Linked DNA regions of Azotobacter salinestris. The protein of the gene in region 2 interacts with the protein of the main gene of each other region in a pairwise test. Links are inferred from orthologs where the notes say so. Each region holds a gene or a part of one and is shown on either strand. Other genes may lie near its edges.

What was found.
Region 1: the proteins of hflK (region 2) and ftsH interact in binary tests that used the Escherichia coli proteins (3 or more experiments, as listed by UniProt). The link is inferred for Azotobacter salinestris from one-to-one orthologs.

What each region holds. Positions count from the first base shown.
Region 1 is NZ_CP045302.1:1,810,235-1,813,111, reverse strand. It holds ftsH (ATP-dependent zinc metalloprotease FtsH), read left to right. Parts: upstream 1-422; coding sequence 423-2,333; downstream 2,334-2,877. Other genes in the region: folP (dihydropteroate synthase), read left to right, coding at 2,343-2,877; rlmE (23S rRNA (uridine(2552)-2'-O)-methyltransferase RlmE), read left to right, coding at 1-265. UniProt on the Escherichia coli protein: Acts as a processive, ATP-dependent zinc metallopeptidase for both cytoplasmic and membrane proteins. Plays a role in the quality control of integral membrane proteins.
Region 2 is NZ_CP045302.1:3,558,967-3,562,238, forward strand. What follows is about bases 1-2,888. They hold hflK (FtsH protease activity modulator HflK), read left to right. Parts: upstream 1-808; coding sequence 809-1,969; downstream 1,970-2,888. Other genes in these bases: hflX (ribosome rescue GTPase HflX), read left to right, coding at 1-712; hflC (protease modulator HflC), read left to right, coding at 1,969-2,838. Also shown: GCU53_RS16650 (DUF2065 domain-containing protein), read left to right, coding at 2,945-3,130; GCU53_RS16655 (ATP phosphoribosyltransferase regulatory subunit), read left to right, coding at 3,165-3,272.

The sequences.
Region 1 (2,877 bases), 1.7 Mb from region 2 along the record:
CGACATGGCCCCCAATATGAGTGGGGTGAAGGCGGCTGATCAGCCGCGGGCCATGTACCTCTGCGAGCTGGCGCTGGATCTGGCCGGACGAGTTCTGCGGCCGGGAGGCGACTTTCTGATCAAGATCTTCCAGGGCGAAGGTTTCGACCAGTATCTGCGACAAGTGCGCGAAAGTTTCGACAAGGTGCAGATGCGCAAGCCACTTTCCTCACGTGACCGCTCTCGCGAACAATATCTGCTCGCGCGTGGCTTTCATGGAGCCTAGACTGCTGATGGACCATGCACGTGCCCGAGGGACTGGCACACAAAGGGTTACAGAGAGGCCTGCCGGGGTCGGGGGTTGTGTATTAAGTTAGGCGGGTAGCTGTACCGGCCGTCATACAGGGACTGGCTCCGTCCCAGAGGGTAGTTAATTGAACGACATGGCAAAGAACCTGATTCTGTGGTTGATCATCGCGGCCGTTCTGGTGACCGTGATGAACAACTTTACCAATCCGAGCGAGCCGCAGACGCTGAATTATTCGGACTTCATCCAGCAGGTCAAGGATGGCAAGGTCGAGCGCGTGACCGTGGATGGCTACATCATCACCGGCCAGCGGATAGACGGCGACAACTTCAAGACGATCCGTCCGGCGATCCAGGATGGCGGCCTGATAGGCGATCTGATCGACAACAATGTCCAGATCGAGGGCAAGCAGCCAGAGCAGCAGAGCATTTGGTCGCAGCTGCTGGTGGCCAGCTTCCCGATTCTGGTGATTATTGCCGTGTTCATGTTCTTCATGCGCCAGATGCAGGGTGGTGCGGGCGGCAAGGGCGGTCCGATGAGCTTTGGCAAGAGCAAGGCGCGTCTGCTCTCGGAGGATCAGGTCAAGACCACCTTTGCCGATGTCGCCGGCTGTGACGAGGCCAAGGAGGAGGTCAGCGAGCTGGTCGAGTTCCTCCGTGATCCGGGCAAGTTCCAGCGTCTCGGCGGACGCATTCCCCGCGGCGTGCTGATGGTCGGTCCGCCCGGCACCGGCAAGACGCTGCTGGCCAAGGCGATTGCCGGCGAGGCCAAGGTTCCGTTCTTCACCATCTCCGGTTCGGACTTCGTCGAGATGTTCGTCGGGGTTGGCGCCTCGCGCGTACGGGATATGTTCGATCAGGCGAAGAAGCATGCTCCCTGCATCATCTTCATCGACGAAATCGACGCCGTCGGTCGGCATCGTGGTGCCGGGCTCGGCGGTGGTCATGACGAGCGGGAGCAAACCCTCAACCAGTTGCTGGTGGAAATGGATGGCTTCGAGATGAACGATGGCATCATCGTCATCGCGGCGACCAACCGTCCCGATGTGCTCGATCCGGCACTGCTGCGTCCTGGTCGCTTCGATCGCCAGGTGGTGGTTGGCCTGCCGGATATCCGTGGTCGCGAGCAGATCCTCAAGGTGCACATGCGCAAGGTTCCGGTGAGCGAGGATGTCAATCCGGCAGTCATTGCCCGCGGTACTCCCGGCTTCTCCGGCGCCGACCTGGCTAACCTGGTAAACGAGGCTTCATTGTTCGCCGCGCGTGCCAACAAGCGCATCGTGGAGATGCGCGAGTTCGAGCTGGCCAAGGACAAGATCATGATGGGCGCCGAGCGCAAGACCATGGTCATGTCCGAGAAGGAAAAGCTCAATACGGCCTACCACGAGGCGGGGCACGCAATCGTTGGGCGGCTGGTGCCCGAGCACGATCCTGTCTACAAGGTATCGATCATTCCGCGTGGGCGTGCCTTGGGCGTGACCATGTTCCTACCGGAAGAAGATCGCTATAGCCTGTCCAAGCGGGCATTGGTCAGTCAGATCTGCTCATTGTTTGGCGGGCGTATTGCCGAGGAGATGACCCTGGGCTTCGAAGGGGTCACCACGGGGGCATCCAACGACATCATGCGCGCTACCCAGATTGCCCGGAACATGGTGACCAAGTGGGGGCTCTCGGAGAAGCTGGGACCGTTGATGTATGCGGAGGAGGAGGGGGAGGTGTTCCTTGGTCGCACCGCAGGGGCCCAGCACTCCAACGTCTCGGCGGAAACTGCCAGGCTGATCGATCAGGAAGTGCGCAGCGTCATCGATCAGTGCTATGCCACGGCTACCAGATTATTGAAGGATAACCGCGACAAGCTGGACATGATGGCAGAGGCATTGATGAAGTATGAAACCATCGATGCCGATCAGATCGACGACATCATGGCCGGGCGCACGGTTCGCGAGCCGAAGGACTGGCAGGGTGGTTCTGGTGCCTCCGGAACGCCGGCCTCCCATGGGGCCAGCCGGCCAGAGGCTCCAATCGGAGGGCCAGCTGGCGAACATTAAGGCTTGAAGATGACCTTGTTGTCCCCAACCCGGTTGCCTTGTGGCAACCGGGTTCTTGATTTATCGCATCCCCAGGTGATGGGGATTCTCAATGTGACGCCTGACTCTTTTTCGGACGGAGGGCGCTTCCGTGGGCTCGATGCGGCGTTGAGGCACGCACAGAGCATGGTTGCTGCCGGAGCTGCGCTGATCGATGTCGGGGGGGAATCGACCCGCCCCGGTGCTGCTGCAGTATCGGCAGACGAGGAACTGGATCGGGTCGCGCCTGTCGTCGAAGTCATTGCGGCCGAGCTGGATGTCATTATTTCGGTAGATACCTCGACTCCCCTGGTGATGCGCGAAGCTGCCCGGCTGGGCGCTGGTCTGATCAATGACGTTCGCGCGCTGCAGCGGGATGGTGCTCTGGAAGCGGCCGCAGAAACGAGGCTGCCTGTCTGTCTGATGCACATGTTGGGAGAGCCGGGCACCATGCAGCAGGATCCTCGGTATGAAGATTTGCTGGGTGAGGTGCGCGGCTTTCTGTTTGAGCGCATGCAGGCCTGTG
Region 2 (3,272 bases):
CATTCCCCTGGTTTCCCTGGTCGGCTATACCAATGCCGGCAAGTCCACCTTGTTCAACGCCTTGACGGCTTCCGAGGTCTACGCGGCCAACCAGCTGTTCGCCACCCTCGATCCGACCCTGCGCCGTCTCGAGCTGGACGACCTGGGAGCGCTGGTGCTGGCCGATACGGTGGGGTTCATCCGCCATCTGCCGCACAAGCTGGTCGAGGCATTTCGCGCTACGCTGGAAGAGTCGAGCAATTCCGACCTGCTGCTGCACGTGATCGATGCCCATGAGCCCGAGCGCATGGCGCAGATCGAGCAGGTCATGGCCGTACTGGGGGAGATCGGCGCCGACAACCTGCCGATTCTTGAGATATACAACAAGCTGGATCTGGTCGAGGGCATGGAGCCGCAGATCCAGCGCGATGTCGACGGCAAGCCGCTGCGGGTCTGGGTGTCGGCCCGCGACGGGCGCGGCCTGGATCTGTTGCGCCAAGCCGTCGCCGAGCTGCTGGGGGATGATCTGTTCGTCGGAACCCTGCACCTGCCACAGGGGCTGGGGCGCCTTCGCGCGCAGTTCTTCGCGCTCGGTGCAGTGCGCGGCGAGACGCACGACGAGGAGGGGGGGAGCCTGCTGGCAGTACGTTTGCCACGAATCGAACTCAATCGCCTGGTCAGCCGGGAGGGGCTGCGGCCGGACGAATTCATCGCGCAACATACTTTGCAATGAAAGTGCAGCCGGCATTTTTGCCGCCGGAAGCGGGCAATTGGGTAGCATGGGGCGGCGTGCCGTGGGCGCGTCTGTGTTTTTCGGATGGAGAGCGCTATGGCTTGGAATGAGCCGGGTGGCAATTCTAACAATCAGGATCCCTGGGGGGGACGTCGCGGCGGTGACCGCAAGGGGCCGCCGGACCTCGACGAGGCGTTCCGCAAGTTGCAGGAAAGCCTGAATGGCATGCTGGGAGGCAAGCGGCGCAGCGGTGACGGGGGCGCCGGCAAGGGCGGCGGTTTCGGCCTGTTCGGCATTGCCCTGGCAGTGCTGGCGGCTTTCTGGCTGTACAGCGCGATCTACGTGTTGGACGAGCAGGAGCAGGCGGTGGTGCTGCGCTTCGGCAAGTATCACGAAACCGTCGGGCCGGGCCTGAATTTCCATTTCCCGCCGATCGATCGCAAGTTCGTGGAAAACGTCACCCGCGAGCGGGCCTACAGCAAGCAGGGGCAGATGCTCACCGAAGACGAGAACATCGTCGAGGTGCCGCTCACCGTGCAGTACAAGATCAGCAACCTGAAGGACTTCGTGCTGAACGTGGACCAGCCCGAGGTCAGCCTGCAGCACGCCACCGACAGCGCCCTGCGCCATGTGGTGGGCTCCACCGAAATGGACCAGGTCCTCACCGAAGGGCGCGAACTGCTGGCGAGCGAGGTGCGGGAGCGTTTGCAGCGCTTCCTCGATACCTACCGGACCGGCATCGCCGTGACCCAGGTGAACGTGCAGAACGCCCAGGCGCCGCGTGAGGTTCAGGAGGCGTTCGACGACGTGATTCGGGCTCGCGAGGACGAGCAGCGCGAACGCAACCAGGCTGAAGCCTATGCCAATGGCGTGATTCCCGAGGCGCGCGGCCAGGCCCAGCGGATTCTCGAGGATGCCAACGGTTATCGCGAAGAGGTCGTGGCCCGCGCCCAGGGCGAGGCGCAGCGTTTCGGCAAGCTGGTGGCGGAGTACCGCAAGGCGCCGGAGGTGACTCGTCAGCGCCTGTACCTGGAAACCCTGCAGGAAGTCCTGAGCAACAGCAGCAAGGTCCTGATTGGCGCCGAGGGCGGGCAGAACAACCTGCTTTATCTGCCGCTCGACAAGATGCTCGAGGGGCGTGCGGGCAATGCCTCGACTGGCTTGCCGGCGCCTGCGGCAGCGGGCGGCGCCGAAGTGGGCTCGCAGATCATCAATGATCTGCAGCAGCGAGACCTGCGTTCAAGGGAGAGGCGTTGATGAGCAACAAGTCCGTGGTCGCCCTGGTCGTCGGAGTGGTTCTGGCGGTGGTTATCTGGAACAGCTTCTACATTGTGGCGCAAACCGAAAAGGCTGTCCTGCTGCAGTTCGGTCGCATCGTCGAAGCCGATGTCCAGCCCGGGTTGCACATGAAGATTCCCTACGTCAACAAGGTGCGCAAGTTCGATGCCCGCCTGCTGACGCTGGATTCTCCGACCCAGCGCTTCCTCACCCTGGAGAAGAAGGCGGTGATGGTCGATGCCTACGCCAAGTGGCGGGTGGCGGACGCCGAGCGCTTCTACACCGCTACCTCCGGTCTCAAGCAGGTTGCCGACGAGCGCCTGCTGCGGCGTCTTGAGTCGGGGCTGCGCGACCAGTTCGGCAAGCGCACCCTGCATGAGGTGGTCTCCGGCGAGCGCGATGCGCTGATGGCGGACATCACCCAGATGCTCGATCGCCTGGCGCGCAAGGAACTGGGGATCGAGGTGCTCGACGTGCGGGTCAAGGCCATCGATCTGCCGAAGGAGGTCAATCGCAGCGTGTTCGAGCGCATGAGCACCGAGCGCGAGCGCGAGGCTCGCGAGCATCGCGCCAAGGGCAAGGAACTGGCCGAGGGGATCCGTGCCGATGCCGACCGCCAGCGCCGGGTATTGCTGGCCGAGGCCTATCGCGAGGCGGAAGAGCTTCGGGGCGAGGGCGATGCACTGGCTGCTGCCATCTATGCCCAGGCCTACCAGCAGGATCAGGAGTTCTATGCCTTCCACCGCAGCCTGCAGGCCTATCGCGGCAGCTTTGCAGACAGGAGGGATGTGTTGGTCCTGGATCCGAAGAGCGAGTTCTTTCGCTATCTGGAGCAGGCCAAGCCATGATGGGGTATCCGGCGGGGCACGCCCCGCCGGGATGCCGCGGAAGGAAAACATGGTATTATGATGGGCCAGCCGGGAAAAACCCGGCTTTTTTGCGTCTGTGGAAATCATGTGGCAGGAATTCGCGATTGCCTTGTGTCTGATGCTGGTGCTCGAAGGCATCCTGCCATTCCTCAATCCGCGACGCTGGCGTAGGGCGGTCGTGCAGCTGGTGCAGTTGTCGGACCGTCGGCTGCGTCTCATGGGGTTGGCCAGCATGTTGCTGGGAACCGCCCTCCTTTATTTGCTTCACTAAGGCTTGCCGCCCGGATCGAGAGAGGAAAGGCGTAATGGCAACGGTAGATCGCTGGCTGCTGCCGGATGGTATCGAGGAAGTTCTGCCGCCCGAGGCGGCCCGCATCGAGGTGGTGCGCCGCCAGATGCTGGATCTGTTCCAG